Regions from separate parts of the Micromonospora sp. NBC_00389 genome, predicted to be linked through region 3. Evidence: riboswitches for the same ligand, from Rfam matches in the RefSeq annotation. Region 3 holds a riboswitch; each other region holds the start of a gene.
The links. Region 3 has a riboswitch for cyclic di-AMP ahead of OG470_RS28980 (LysM peptidoglycan-binding domain-containing protein). Riboswitches for the same ligand answer to the same signal wherever they lie in the genome.
Positions count from the first base shown of each region.

Region 1 (5,047 bases), 2.4 Mb from region 3:
AGTTGATGCGTCGGGGCCTCTGGCGGGGTCCCGGGTTGACCGGAGCCAGCCTGATCTTCGTGGCCACCTGGGTGGCCGCCGCGCAGTGGATCCGCGCCGAACTGTGGACCACCCTGCTCGCGGTGGCGTATCTGCTGGTGATCACCGCCGCCGCGGACGCGGACGTGCGGGGGCGACGCTCACCGTGGCGGTCCCGCCCGCTGGTGTGGCTCGGCGAGGTCTCGTTCGCCTTCTACCTGGTGCACGTGCTGGTGATGACGAGCGTGCTGCGCTGGACCGGGGACTGGGGTACCGGCTTCGGCGGCTGGCGCGGCCCGGCGGCGGTGCTCGGCTTCCTGCTGGTGAACCTGATCCTCGCCGGGCTACTGCATCGTTTCGTCGAGACCCCGATGATGCGCAGGCTCACTCCGCGCCGTTCGGCCCGCCCGGCGGTCATTCCTCGACAGCGAGCAGGCGGCACCGAAGCCCGCGACGCTGAAGCCAAAGCCGCTGAAGCCAAAGCCGCTGAAGCCCGCGACGCTGAAGCCCGCACCGAGGCCGGCGGGGCGAGTAAAGCTGGCGAGCGATCGACCTACGCCGACTCGCGCTGACAGCGTCCACTCTGGTCGGCGCGGCGCGGGCCGACACGCCCGTCGTCGATGCGCCTGGTCGGCCACGACGGTAGCGTGGGGACGTGCTTTCGGTCGCGCTCACCTGTCCGCTGTGGTGGGTGGCGCGCTGGGCGACACGTGTGCTGACCAGCCTCGCCGTTGTCGCCGCCCTCGCGCTCGGCGCCGGCACGTCGCCCGCCTCGGCCTCCGGGCTGTCGGCGCCGGCATCCGGGCTGTCGGCGTTCAGCCCCGGGTCGGTCGCGCCGTCGGGCCGGCCCGCCCCGATGGATGGCACCGTGCACATGCCGCCGATCGCCGCCGAGGAGGCTGCTGAGCAGCCCAGCCCGACGCGGTCGAGCGACGGGCAGGCAGCGCCCCTCGGTGGCGAGGCCGCTGTCCCCGCCGACGCGGCCCCGGTGCTCGCGGCCGGCGCCGACCGGCTACCTCGCGCGGATGGCCCGGCCAGCCGCGCGCCCCGGGCCCCACCCGGGCGCTGAGCCACCGGGACGAGCGTCCCGCCGCCGCGCCTGTCGACTCATCAGCTTCACACCCGCCGGACCCGTGGCCCCGCCGCAGCCTGGGTGGCCCGTGCGGATCCCCATCGCATCGCTCTCTCCCCGAGGTGCCCACCATGGAGACCGTCGTCTTCTACCAGTTCCTGACCGAGGTGCCGCAGGCCGTCGCCATCTGGTCGGCCCTGTTCCTGCTGGTGCTGACCGTGCTCGCCGTGCTGGTCGCCCGCCCGGAGCGGGACCGGCCGGCGGTCGACCCGACTCCGGCGCCCACCGCCCGGGAGGTGGCCGCAGCCGAGGCCGCCGACCTGCGCCGGTACGCCGAGGAGGTGGCCGTCGCGGCGGCCGGCGCGGCGCAGACCGCCCGCCGCCGACGCGCGGACTGGCTGGCCGCTCAGGAGCAGGTGGAACGTGCGTGGGCCGGGTACGACGAGGCGGACACCGCCGCCCGTCGGTTCGCCGGCGCCGCGGCACTGCCCACCCCTCGTACCCCGCGTACCCCCGCCGAGTACGCCGCCCGGGAGCGCTATCTGCATCGCGCGGCGATGGCGGCGTACTGGCGCGGCGACCTGTCCATGCGGCAGCTCGCTGACGTGTTCGGGCAGCGGCACGGCTGGGACCCCCGCCGGCACCCGGTTGAGCAGGAGGTGCTGCTCAACCGGGCGGTCCGGGACGCGAGGCTCGCCGACTACCGGGCCGCCGCCGGGCGGGAACGGTCGGCCTGGCGAGACGCGGAGCTTGCGGCCTCCTCGGCCCGGGCCCTCACCGAGGAGGCTTACGCGGCGGCGGCCCGGCTGCGTCCGAACCCGCTGCCGGCGCGTCGGACGATGACCGCAGTGCTCCGTCCGGCGGCCGCGACGCGCTGGCGGCCGGCCCGGGTTGGCTGAGTCGTCAATTAGGCCGTGAGCCCGGTCACACTCACTCGAAATCGGGCGGACGGCTCGATCGGCAGCATTGTTCCCACGAATTCGAGGCCATTGCCGACGGCCTGTCCGGTTGTCGCCCGCAGGCGCCGCCGTAACCGGTTGTCCCATCGAGTCGCGTCAGCGGCAATACGCGCAGAAATTGCTGCGACAGTTCAGGTTTACGCAGGTGAACCTGACTTGGCAGGGTGCGGAGCGGCCAGTAGTGTCGTCCCGTCCGGTGCGGTAACCGATCGCAAGAGGCGACGCCGCGCTGACCCGCTTAATCGTGATCAACGAACCGGGGACCCACCAGTAAGTCCGGGGTGAATCCGCGAGCCACGGCCCGCGGTAGGGCGATCTTCCCGCCCGAATCCGTCAGCTAACCCGGTAGGCGGTGTCGGAAGGAGTTCCATCGTCGTGCAGCAACTCTCGACCCCTCGATTGTTCCCCCGCCTCCACGGCGCCGCGGTACCCCCGCTCATCCGTCCAGTGACGGTGAGCTGACCCCCGGGTCACCGCCTCTTCCGCCCGGCCGCGCCGGGCATTCCCCTGAGCGGTTCATCATCCGCGGACCACGGTCCGCGCGCTGGCGCCTGCCCGGATATCGGTCCGGCCCCGGTGTGCCGCTCTCCCCCTGATCCGTGGAGGACCCCGTGAAGCACACCCTGAAGCGTCAGCTCCGCCGCCTCACCACCGAGCGTCCGTACCAGATCGTCACCGCCTCCGCTGCGGCCCTCGTGATCGCGACCACCACCGGTGCTCTGTTCGCCGGCGCCGACGACGCCCCGGCCAGCCAGCACACCGCGACCACGGTCGCCGAGATGCGCAGCGACTCCGTTGCCTCCCGTGGCGAGGCGCGTGCCGCGTCCCCCTCGGCCAGCACCGCGCCGACCACCGCTGCCCCCGCGCCGGCCACCAAGGCCGCGTCGCCCGCCGCCAAGGCCAGCAGCAACCCGGACCTGACCAGTAAGCCGAAGCCGCCCGCGACCAAGGTGCTCGACTACGACTACCAGGTGCAGAACACGTACTACAACTGTGGCCCGGCTGCCACCCGCAACGCCCTCAGCGCCGCCGGCATCGACCGCACCCAGGGTGAGCTGGGCGCCGAGCTGGGCACCACCGAGATGGGCACCAACTCGGCCCTGGACACCACTCGGGTGCTCAACGCCGAGGTGAAGGGCTCCCCGTACCGGACCCGAATGTTCGCCGGCACGCCCAGCCCGGCCCAGATGGACCAGCTCCAGGCCGACGTGGTCAAGGCGATCACCGACGGCCGCGGCGTGGTGGCCAACGTCGCCGGCGACGCCACCGACACCGATGGCGGCTGGCACTCCTACGGCGGCGGCCACTACATCGCCGTGGTGGGTTACAAGGACAACGGCCGGACCGTGCGGATCGCCGACTCGGCCAACGCGGCCGACCCGTCGTACTGGATCACCACGATCAACCTGGCCAACTGGATCGCCACTCGGGGCTACTCCGCCTGACCCGGGCGTAGCCGCCGCGGGCGCCGTCCCCCACAAGGGGCCGGCGCCCGCGGCGTCTCTGTCCGTGCGATCAGTAGCTGATGAAGCCGTACAGCGCGAGGTGGTTCGACTTCGTCCCGCTGACCGTGTGGTCGATGCCGGACGGCTGCACGCTGCCCTTCACGAAGAGATAGTCGATCTTGCTGGAGCCGCTGGTGGCCTTCGACCCGTAGCCGGTCATGCCGTACCCGCCCAGCGTGCCGGGCGCGATGCCAGTGCGGTTCGCGTCGATGCCCACGATGCGGATCGTGGAGGCGTTCAGCAGGCTGGTCGCGTCGGCACCGAGGTGGATGCCGCTGTTGGCGATGCCCCGGTCGCCGTCGCCAGCGCACGCGTTCTGCCGGTTCTCCTGCGGTAGGTGCATCGTCGCGGCGAACACGCTGGTGCCGGTGGCCTTGATGGTGAACCGGGCCGCGATGGCGCTGGTCCGCTTCCACTTGTAGTAGTCGGTGCTGTCCGGGTCGCTGTTCGGCGGCTTGTACAGGGTGCACCCGGCGCCGTTGGCGTAGGCCGTGCCGGGCTTGAGCCAGCCCGCGCTCCAGTACTTCGAGATGTCACCGGCGGCGAGGCTGAGCGTCCGGGTGTTCCAGATGATCCCGTTGGTCTGCTTCTTTTTGAGGTCGCCGAGCGACTGCGAACTGCACTTGTGCGTGCTGCCCCACGGCTCCGGGTCACTCCACGCCACGATCGCACCGTAGGTGCCCGCCGGGTGGCCGAACTTGGCCGACAGTTGGTCGGCGTACGCCTCGGCCTGGCCGGTGCCGCGCACCTGCTGCACGATCAGGATGTCGGGTGCCACCACGCCACTGGTGCCGGTGCGGCCGGCGTCGTCGACCAGGATCGAGGTCAGGTGGTCCGGCCCGGAGATCCGGGTGCACGTCCCGTCGGAGTTGTTCACCACCAGGTTCTCGATGTTGTTGTTGTAGACCCGCAGGACCCGGTCGGCCGCCGCGACCGCGGTGGCGCCCTGCGTGGGGCTGGTTGACGATGTGCCGAGCGCGGGAGCGCTGGGCGCGGTGGCGAGCGCGACGGCCGCCAGGGCCGCCACCAGTGTTGATCGATGCCTCCTGCGCACGGTCGGCTCCTCTCCACGGTGGGCTCGACGGGTGGCTGGGCCCGTCCAGGCGCCGAACTCTACAGTGGATCTTCCCTGGTCGCGGTCCCCGCGCGCATCGGCGGTGACGACTCTCGTACCCGGGGGCGAACCGTGGAAGACTGCGGCCGTGGTGGATGAATCAGGTGGCCGGACAGGCCGCGGGCCGATCCTGTTGCTGCTGCACGGGATGGGGGCGACCGGAGACGTCTGGCTGCCCTGGGCCCCACTGCTGGAGCAGCACTGGCCCGGGCGGTGGCTGGCACCGGACCTGGCCGGTCACGGTTGGTCGGCCCCGCTGCCGTCGTACTCCTTCGAGGGGTTCGCCGAGCGTATCGCCCACGGCCTATCCGCCGACGACCGGATCGTCGTGCTCGGGCACTCGCTGGGCGGGGTGGTGGGCCTCGCGCTGGCCGCCCGC
Region 1 is NZ_CP107947.1:3,700,922-3,705,968, forward strand. Features, by position in the region: gene OG470_RS17575 (acyltransferase family protein) at 1-590, shown strand, start outside; gene OG470_RS17580 (hypothetical protein) at 674-1,087, shown strand; gene OG470_RS17585 (hypothetical protein) at 1,222-1,989, shown strand; cyclic di-AMP (ydaO/yuaA leader) riboswitch at 2,275-2,416, shown strand; gene OG470_RS17590 (C39 family peptidase) at 2,649-3,494, shown strand; gene OG470_RS17595 (hypothetical protein) at 3,565-4,608, opposite strand; gene OG470_RS17600 (alpha/beta fold hydrolase) at 4,757-5,047, shown strand, end outside.
Region 1: it holds a riboswitch for cyclic di-AMP, as region 3 does, so the genes downstream of both, OG470_RS17590 (C39 family peptidase) here and OG470_RS28980 (LysM peptidoglycan-binding domain-containing protein) in region 3, are expected to answer to the same signal.

Region 2 (5,047 bases), 1.5 Mb from region 3:
CCCCACCCCGCGCCCCCGCTCACACCGCGCCCCGCGCCGCGCCCCGCGCCCGCGCCCGCGCCATGATCGCGCTCGATCCTGGATGTAGTGGCCTGCTTCGGCTTGGAGGCCACTACATCCTGGTTGTAGCGCGATCATGGGCGGCCCGGCCTTCGATGGTGGGCCGTGCGCCGGGCCCGGCGCCCTGCCGATCACGGCCGGTCCGGCCGGCGGCGGTGGGCCGCGCGACCGGTCGTCGCCCCCACGGCTTGTACGTGGAGAGCACCGTCGCAATGATCATCAGGCTGGTCGACACCGCGGGTGCGATCACCAGGTCGGCGCGATCCCGGGCGGGCAGGGCGACGCCCAGCGCACCGGCGTGCCGCAGGTTCGGGGTGAGCAGGAACAGCACCAGGCCGACCATCACCGTGGTGATCACCAGCTTGGTCAGGACCCAGCGGTAGCGCAGCAGGCCCCACGGGGTGAGCACTGCGCTGGCCACGCCGACCAGCCAGACCAGCACGCTCAGCGGAGCGAACAGCACGGTGCCGACCAACGCGGCGGCCGGGTAGACGACGGCCGGGTCGGCACCGCGCAGCGCCGCGACGCCGAGGGTGAGCAGCACCAGGTCGGTGCCGAGCCAGCCGAGCGACGTGACCAGGTGCAGGGTGAGCAGCGCCTTGCGGGCGGTGGGCGGTAGTCGACGCATACGAGCGATGCTGCCGCCGGACCCGGCCGGGGTCGTCCGACCGCCGGCGACATCCGGGGTACGCCCGCTGACGTACTCCGGCCGGCGCCCCGCTCAGCGGGGCGCCGGCCGGGTCGGGTCAGTACACCGACAGGTGTACGTGGTTGGTGTGGTCGCTGGACGGGTCGCCACCCGCCCCGCTGTACGACTTCCACCCGCTGCTGGGCAGCCAGATCTGCCGGTACCAGATCACGTACAGCACGGCGAGCCGGTCGGCGTTGCGGATGAAGTAGGCGGCCAGGTTGTTGCCGTACGTCTTGTCGCCGCCGGTGGCGTCCCCGCCGAAGCCGTTCGTCTGCGCGGCGAAGTCGCAGGCCCGGCCCTTCGGGTGTTCACCGGAGCCGCCGGAGCGGTGGCAGGACACGTACCGGGTGAAGCCGGCGGCCTTGGCCTGGTTGAGCGCGTGCAGGGTGCGCGGGGTGATGCAGCCGGTGGCCGGGGTGGGGTCGTTGACGCTGCACGACTCGGACGGCCAGGAGCCGTCGGAGTTGCGCGGCGCGGCCTGGGCGTTGGCGGCGGAGGTGCCCCGGTTGGAGCCGCTGTCGGCCGTGGTCTGGGGCTTGGTGGTGGCCACTTTCAGGGCCCGTTCGGCCTGGTCCTTGCGCTTGGCCATCACGGTGACCTGCTTGCGCTGTTCGCGGATCTCGCCGTCCAGGGCCACCCGGGTGCGGTTGGCCTCGTCCTTGGTGGCGAGCAGTTCGCGCAGCACCCGGTCCTCGTTGGCGGCGACCGCGTCCAGCGCGGCGGCCCGGTCCATGAAGCCCTCCGGGGTGTTGCTGTTGAGCAAGGCCGACATCGTGCCGAGCCGGCCGGTGCGGTAGGCCACCCCGGCGATCTCGCCGACCTTGCCGCTGCGTTCGGTCAGCTCGGTCTCGGTGGTCTTCAGTTGGGTGGTGAGCTGCTGCTGCCGCTGGACGGAGGTGTCCAGGGCGCGCTTCGCGTCCAGGTAGCCCTTGCTGGCCGCCTCCAGTTGGGCCCGCAGCGCCGGGGTGCCACCCTCCTCGTCGCCGTCGGGTGCCGCGGCGGCCCGCAGGGCGGTCTGGGGAGCGGCCGAGGCGGCGCCGGCCGGGAGTGCGACGCCGAGGGCGAGCATCGCGACGATCAGGGCCGCCAATCGGGCGGCGGGCGGTCGTGCTGGTGCCACTACGCATGTCCTTCCGTCAGCCGCCGACCGGGTTAGCTGACGGGTTCGGGACGGAAGATCCCTACCGCTGACGCGGATGCACCCCAGGAACATGGTTCCCCGGTTCGCCCGCTCGGGCGATTAGGCGGCGGCCGCCACCGGCGCCGTTAGGGCGCCGCTGGGTGGAGGCCGGGACCGAGCCTACCGGGGCCGGTGGGACTGATGCAGCCGATGTGACGGACGGTGCGTGCGTCGTCACGGTAAATTCGGGCGAAGTTGAGGAAAGCTCCAGAAAAAGGCGTTACCACCGGATCGAACCGCAGGCCCCAGGGGCGGCGCCGGGCTCGATCTGCAACGTCGCGTGCTCGATCCGGAAGTCTTCGTGCAGGGCGGTACGCGCCGCGGTGAGCACCGCGCCGACCTCCGCGTCGGGCGCCATCGTCAGGTGTGCGGAGGCCACCTCCATGCCCGAGGTGAGCGTCCAGACGTGCAGGTCGTGCACCTCGACCACGCCGGGCACCGCGGCCAGCCGGTCGTGCACGGCGGTCACCTGGAGGTGTTCCGGGGCGGCCTGCACCAGGATGCGGACCGCGGCCCGCCCCAGCCGCCAGGTGCGCGGCAGGATGAACACGCCGATGGCGACCGCGACGAGCGGGTCGGCCCACCACCAGTCCGTGACCTGGATGAGCAGCGCCGCGCCGATCACGCCGAGCGAGCCGAGCAGGTCGCCGAGCACCTCCAGGTAGGCGCCCTGGAGGTTGATGCTCTCCCGGGCACCCGAGCGGAGCAGGGCGAAGGCGGCCAGATTGGCGAGCAGGCCGAGCGTGGCCACCGCGAGCATCGGGCCGGCCAGCACCTCGTGCGGGTCGCCGAACCGGCCGATCGCCTCGATCACCACGTAGACCGCCACGCCGGAGAGCAGGACGGCGTTGGCCAGTGCGGCGAGCACCTCGAGCCGGTAGAGCCCGAAGGTGCGCTGCGGGTCGCCCGTGGTTCGCTGGGTGGCGGTGATCGCGGCGAGCGCCATCCCGATGCCGAGCACGTCGGTGAACATGTGCCCGGCGTCGGAGAGCAGGGCCAGTGAGCCGGTGTGGAAGGCGGCCACCGCTTCGACCACCATCAGGGCGGCGAGCAGCCCGAACGCCGTCCAGAGTCGGCCCCGGTGCTGGTGCGCGGCGTTGGCGACCGACGCATGGTGGTGGTCATGACCTGCGCCCACGAAACCACCCTCCGCCGTCGGTCCGGATTTGGTCAAATGTATGCGCACATCGCTATGTATGCAAGTGTAAGGCCGGCGGTCGCCCGGTGAGGGCTACCGCCGCAGGTCAGCCGATCGGGTCGATGGTGGTGAGCCGCTGAGTGGCCCGGGAGAGCGCGACGTAGAGGGTGCGCACGCCCGCGCCCGGATCCGCCCGGATCTCGCTCGGGGCGACCAGCACCACCCCGTCGTACTCCATGCCCTTGGCCTCCAGGCTGGTCACCACCTGCAGCCGCGGCGCGCCGAGCACGCCGAGCCAACCGGCGACCTCGTCGCGGCGGGGGACCGGCGTGATCACCCCGACCGTGCCCTCGACCTCGGCCAGCAGGCCGGTGGCCGCCTCCACGATCGCGGTCTCCAGCGCGGTGGGGGGCACCACCAGCTCGACCGGATCGACCCCGGTGGAGCGGACGGCTGTCGGCAGCAGCAGGTCGGGGTAGAGCCGGCGGATCTCCGCCGCCGCCACCGCGAAGATCTCCGACGAGTTGCGGTAGTTGGTGGTCAGCGTGAAATCGTGCCGCTTGCGCCGGCCCAACGCGTGGTCACGGGCCCGGTCCAGCTCCTCCGGGTCGCCGGTCCACGCGGTCTGCGCCGGATCGCCCACCACGGTCCAGGAGGCCAACCGGCCGCGCCGGCCGATCATGCGCCACTGCATCGGCGAGACGTCCTGTGCCTCGTCCACCACCACGTGCGCGTACTCCCGGTAGTCCGCCGGACGCTCCCGGGCCGACGCCCGGGCGGCCCGCTGCCGGTCGGCGAAGGTGCTCAGCTCGCGAACCCCGCCAGCGAGCTGGAACGGGTCGCGCCGCGCCCGGGCCGGCTGTGCCGGCTTGCCGAGCAACGCGTCCAACTCGTCCAGCAGCGCCACGTCGGCGATGGTCAGCCCGGCGTCGTCCAGGCCCTGGTACGCGGCGCTGAGCAGCCGGATCTCCGCCGTGGAGAGGATCCCGCCGGCGTACCGGTGCAGCCGGTCCGGCCGGGCCAGCCAGCCGAGTACGTGCCGGGGGTGCAGCCGCGGCCACCACGCCTTGAGGAACTCCCGGAACTCCGGCCGCTCGGCGATCTCCGCCTCGAACGCCGGCTGCTCCGGCAGTCGGAGGTTCATCCGCCGGGCCTGCGCCCAGAGCGCGGCGAAGACCCCGTCGAAACCGGCCCGGCGTACCTCGTTGCGTCGGGCGCCCCGGTGCAGCACGCGGTCCCGGATCCCGTCCAGCTCGGCCCGGTCCAGCCGCAGCAGTCCGCCCCGGTAGAGCAGCCGCAGCTCGCCCGGACCACCCGGCACCGCGTCCCGGACCGCCCGCTCCAGCACCCGGCGCATCCGCAACGAGCCCTTCACCGAGGCCACCTCGGGCGGGTCGGTGCGGGTGGCGGTCATCCCCGGGAAGAGGGTGCCCAGCGAGTGCAGGGTCGCGGTGTCCTCACCGAGCGAGGGCAGCACCGAGGCGATGTACTCGACGAAGACCGAGGACGGGCCGACCACCAGGATGCCGCCCCCGGCGTACCGGCTGCGGTCGGAGTAGAGCAGGTACGCGGCCCGGTGCAGGGCCACCGCCGTCTTGCCGGTGCCCGGGCCGCCGGCGACGATCGTCACCCCGGAGCCGGGCGACCGGATCGCCTCGTCCTGCTCCTGCTGGATGGTCGCCACGATGTCGCGCATGCCCCGGCCGGTGGCCCGGGACAGGGTGGCCAGCAGCGCGCCGTCGCCCACCACCGTCATCCCCTCCGGGGCGGCGGTCGGGTCCAGCAGGTCGTCCTCGATCCGGGTGACCCGCTCGTTGCGGGACTGGATCGTGCGGCGGCGCACCACGCCCTGCGGCTGGGCCGGGGTGGCCTGGTAGAAGGCGGCGGCGGCCGGCGCCCGCCAGTCGACGACCAGCGTGGTGGCGTCCTCGTCGCGGATGCCGAGCCGCCCGACGTGCAGCACCTGTCGGTCCCGCAG
Region 2 is NZ_CP107947.1:7,640,494-7,645,540, reverse strand. Features, by position in the region: gene OG470_RS36030 (hypothetical protein) at 113-688, opposite strand; gene OG470_RS36025 (coiled-coil domain-containing protein) at 807-1,871, opposite strand; cyclic di-AMP (ydaO/yuaA leader) riboswitch at 1,877-2,008, opposite strand; gene OG470_RS36020 (cation diffusion facilitator family transporter) at 2,152-3,069, opposite strand; gene OG470_RS36015 (HelD family protein) at 3,176-5,047, opposite strand, start outside.
Region 2: it holds a riboswitch for cyclic di-AMP, as region 3 does, so the genes downstream of both, OG470_RS36025 (coiled-coil domain-containing protein) here and OG470_RS28980 (LysM peptidoglycan-binding domain-containing protein) in region 3, are expected to answer to the same signal.

Region 3 (5,047 bases):
TCGATCGAGACGGTCGACGAGGCGCCGCAGGGCACCACGGTGACGCTGCACCTCAAGCCGGCCGACACCGAGGACAACCTGCACGACTACACCGCCGAGTGGACCATCCGGGAGATCGTGAAGCGGTACTCCGACTTCATCGCGTGGCCGATCCGGATGAGTGTCGAGCGGCCCGGCGCCGACGGCGCGGACGCCACCAGCGAGGTGCAGACCCTCAACTCGATGAAGGCGCTCTGGGCGCGGTCCCGCGACGAGGTCGACGCTGCCGAGTACCACGAGTTCTACAAGCACGTCAGCCACGACTGGGCCGACCCGCTCGAGGTCGTGCACATGAAGGGCGAGGGCACCTTCGAGTACGAGGCGCTGCTGTTCCTGCCCAGCCACGCCCCGCTGGACCTGTTCGCCCCGCAGGGCCGCCGCGGTGTCCAGCTCTACGTCAAGCGCGTGTTCATCATGGACGACTGCGAGGCGCTGGTCCCCACCTACCTGCGCTTCGTCAAGGGTGTGGTCGACGCGCACGACCTGTCGCTGAACATCTCCCGGGAGATCCTCCAGCAGGACCGGCAGATCCAGATCGTCCGCCGCCGGCTGGTCCGCAAGGTCCTCGCCACCGTCCGGGACCTCAAGGTCAACCACCCCGAGCGCTACCGCACCTTCTGGACCGAGTTCGGCGCGGTGGTCAAGGAAGGGCTGATCGACGACACCGACAACCGCGACACCCTGCTGGAGATCCTGTCGGTGGCCTCCACTCACGACCCGGCCGAGCCCACCGACCTGGCCGGCTACGTCGCACGGATGAAGGACGGCCAGAACGACATCTGGTACGCCACCGGCGACTCCCGGGCCACCATCGAGAACTCCCCGCACCTGGAGGCGTTCCGGGCCAAGGGCCACGAGGTGCTGCTGCTCACCGACCAGGTCGACGAGGTGTGGGTCGAGCGGGTCGGCGAGTACGACGGCCGCCCGCTGCGCTCGATCGCCAAGGGCGAGGTCGACCTGGACACCGACGAGGAGAAGCAGCAGGCCGAGGCCGAGCGTGAGCAGCAGCGACAGGAGTTCGCCGCACTGCTCGACTGGCTGGGCACCACGCTGGCCGAGAGCGTCCGGGAGGTCCGCCTGTCGTCCCGGCTGACCACCTCACCGGCCTGCGTCGTCGGCGACGCGCACGATCTCACCCCGACCCTGGAGAAGATGTACCGGGCCATGGGACACGAGATCCCGTCCACGAAGCGGATCTTGGAGATCAATCCCGGTCACGCCCTGGTCGCTGGGCTGCGCAAGGCGCACGAGCAGGGCGGCGACTCCGCTGCTCTCACCGAGACCGCCGAGTTGCTGTACGGCCTGGCGGTGCTCGCCGAGGGCGGCGAGCTGGCCGACCCGGCCCGGTTCACCCGGGCGCTCGCCGACCGGCTGGCCCGCACCCTCTGACCGGTTGACCCGTCCGGCCGGCGGGCCGCCCGATCAACGGGCTCCGCCGGCCGGGCCGCACGGTGGCCCGCTACCCGCGCTCCCAGCGGGCGAACACTCCCGCGCTCCGCCACGTCGCCTGAGACAACGACCTGGTCGGAAACGGTCCATGATGGTCACTGCACAGTCTCCGGTCGCCCGCAACCGCTGCGTGGACCGCCCCGCGTGCCCCGGTGAAGAAGTTCACAGGGGGTGGGCGATCGTCACCGACGGTGCCTAACGTCGGTCAGGTTCGCCGATGCGGACACCGCCACCGGTACGCCAAATCCTGCCGCCGGTCGGCCGGCCAGTCATCCAGGCAGGAGCGGGGGACCCAGGTTCCTCGGTGCACGTCACCTCGGGGTGAAGCCGCCACCGCGCGGCCGGGCTCCTCGGCCCGAACCCGACAGCTCACCTCGTCGGCGTGGAGGAAGCTCACATGACATCTGAATACACGCCCCGTCACCGACGGGTCACCACCCGCCGCGTCGCCGTCGGCACGCTGGCCGTCGGCGCGGTCACCGGGGCCGTCGCCCTCTTCGGGCCGGCAGCCCCGGCCCAGGCCGCGGTCAACTGGGACGCGATCGCCCAGTGCGAGTCCAGCGGCAACTGGCACATCAACACCGGCAACGGCTACTACGGCGGGTTGCAGTTCTCGCAGAGCACCTGGGCCGGTTACGGCGGCAAGAAGTACGCCGCCCGCGCCGACCTGGCCAGCCGTGGTGAGCAGATCGCCGTCGCCGAGAAGGTGCTCGACGGGCAGGGCATCGGTGCCTGGCCGACCTGCGGCAAGAAGGGCGGCTCGTCGGGCGGCTCCGCCACGAAGTCGACCGGGAAGTCGTCGACGAAGTCCACCGGCAAGTCGTCGACGAAGACCACCAAGCCGCAGGAGCGGTCGTCGCGCGGCGAGCAGCCGGCGACCCGCAACCACCAGCGCACCGCGCCGACGACGGGCGGCGAGACGTACCTGGTCAAGCCGGGCGACACGCTGTCGGAGATCGCCCAGACCCACCGGGTGGCCGGCGGCTGGCAGGCCCTGTACGAGGGCAACCGACAGCTGATCGGCGCCGACGCGGGTCTGATCTTCCCGGGTCAACGGCTCAGCCTCTGACGCACGAGCCTGCGGGCGCTCGACCGGAGTTCGGTTGAGCGCCCGCAGGCGTGTGTCGAGGAGGGGCGCCCCGGCAGGTGGTCGTCAGGCGGCCGAGGCGGACGCCCCTGGACGCGAGCCGGCCGACCAGGCGCGGCGCGGGGCCGGAGCGTCCGTCGCCGACCAGTCAGCGTCTGCGGTGCCATCCTCGCCCCGCTCGGCAGAGGCTGTGGCCGGTGCGTCTGTCGCACCACGGGACAGCTGGAGCGACTGTTCAGCGTTCCTGCGAGCGGCGCACGGCCACGGCTGGCCGGCGCAGAGCAGGTTGCCGCAGGCGCCGTCCTCGTCCGGCTCGTGTGCGCTGAGCACGTCGACCGCGAGCTGCCAGAGCAGCGGGTCGGTCACGTCGCCGGGACGCTGCTCGTGGCGGCTCGGACGGTTGCTGGTGTCGTCGGGCATGGTGGTCCCCCCTGTCAGGCTGTTCCTCTCAAGAGTCACCCCATCAGCCGGCCGCTAAACCGCCGACCTGCTGCGATGTGTCTCTGATCGCAGGCCGACCGCCCTTCGGTCAGTCCGGCAGCAGGGGCATCTCGACGCCCGGCTCCCGGCCGAGCAGCACCGCTCGGGTCAGCGCCGTCGACCCGAACCGGTCGCGGACAGCGTCCACCGCAGCGTCCAACTCCGCCCCCGGGTCGCGGTGGAACGGCAGCTCGGGCTGGACCGGGTTGTCGTCCAGGTTGCCCACCGAGACGCCGATCAGTGTGACGCCCCGCCGGTCGATCTCGGGCAGTGCGGCTCGCAGCAGCGCCCGCGCGGCGGCGAGCAGCGGGGTGGTGTCCGCCGTCGCCTTGCCTACGGTGTGCGAACGGGTGGCCCGCGTGTAGTCGCCGAAGCGCAGCCGCAGCACCACCGTGCGCCCGGACCGTCCGGCCGCCCGCATTCGCCGGGTGACCCGGTCGACCAGGCCGGCCAGGATGGCGTCCAGCTCTGCCGGCGCGTGCGGCGTACGGCTCAGCGCGTGCTGCGCGCCCATCGAGCCGCGCCGACGGCCGACCTGGACCGCCCGGGGGTCGCGGTTGTGCGCGAGGGCGTGCAGGTGTCGACCGGCACCGGCGCCGAGCAGTGACACCAGCGCCGCCTCGCCGAGCCGGGCCACCTCCCCGACGGTACGGATCCGTCGTTCCCGCAGCTTCGCGGCGGTGATCGGGCCGACGCCCCAGAGCCGTTCCACCGGCAGCGGGTGCAGGAACGCCAGCTCGGCGTCGGGCGCGACGACCAGCAGCCCGTCCGGCTTCGCCACCCCGCTGGCCACCTTCGCCAGGAACTTCGTCCGGGCCACGCCCACCGTGATCGGCAGGTGGATCCGCTCGCGGACCTCCCGGCGCAGCCGCTCGGCGATGTCGGCCGGCGGCCCGGCCAGCCGGCGCAGGCCGCCGACGTCCAGGAACGCCTCGTCGATGGAGAGCCCCTCGACCAGTGGGGTGGTCTCTCGGAAGATCTCGAACACGGCCCGGCTGGCCGCCGTGTACGCCGACATCCGGGGCGGCACCACGATCGCGTCCGGGCACAGCCGGCGCGCCTGCTGGCCGCCCATCGCGCTGCGTACGCCTCGCGCCTTCGCCTCGTAGCTGGCGGCGAGCACCACGCCGCCACCGACGATCACCGGCCGCCCCCGCAGGCGCGGGTCGTCGCGCTGCTCGACCGACGCGTAGAAGGCGTCCAGGTCGGCGTGCAGGATGCTGGCCCCGGACGACACGTACATATGTTCGCATGGCGCGGATGATCACCACAGTGAGCTGGGCGAACGCGACGGCGCGGCCAGGCGGTGTCGCGGTGCCCTAACGCTCCGGCGTCGCGTCGCGTGACAACGTGTAGTGGTGCATCGACACCGCGCTGCCGTCGGGGGCGGTCCACGATGCCGTGCTGGTGCCGGTGCGCCGCCACCCGGTGCGCTCGTAGAGGGCGGCGGCCGCCGCGTCGCCGTCGGCCACCTCGAGCACCAGGTCCGTCCCGCGCTCGCCCGCCCACTGCCGGGTCCGGGCCAGCAGTGCGCTGCCGAGCGCCCGACCTCGGGCGGCCGGCAGCACGAAGAGGCGAGCCACCTCGGCCGTCGGCCGAGCGAGCGGCACGTCCGCCCGGTCGGGCATCCGCTGCACCGCCACGTGCCCGACGACGGTCCCGTCGTCGTCGATGGCGACCCAGGCGCGCGCCGGGCGAGGCTCGCGCAGCCAGCGGTGCGGGTCGGCGGGCCAGTTCAGCGGGTACCGGTCGGCCTGGTGAACCAGAGCCAGCGCCGCGACGCATCCGTCGAGGTCGGTGGCGCGCCGCCGCCGGATGAGCGGACGGCTCACAGGTCGTCGAACGGGGCGGCGTAGCGGAACTCGCCGCGGATCGACTCCCGCCAGGCGCTCAGCGGGCGGGCCTGGAAGTACTGCGGACCCCACGGCTGCGGCGGGGTGACGCCCAACTCGACGGCGGGCCGGAACCCGAACCGGGGGTAGTAGTCGGGGT
Region 3 is NZ_CP107947.1:6,099,295-6,104,341, reverse strand. Features, by position in the region: gene htpG (molecular chaperone HtpG) at 1-1,428, shown strand, start outside; cyclic di-AMP (ydaO/yuaA leader) riboswitch at 1,717-1,885, shown strand; gene OG470_RS28980 (LysM peptidoglycan-binding domain-containing protein) at 1,886-2,557, shown strand; gene OG470_RS28975 (hypothetical protein) at 2,642-2,995, opposite strand; gene dinB (DNA polymerase IV) at 3,105-4,292, opposite strand; gene OG470_RS28965 (GNAT family N-acetyltransferase) at 4,375-4,887, opposite strand; gene OG470_RS28960 (GNAT family N-acetyltransferase) at 4,884-5,047, opposite strand, start outside.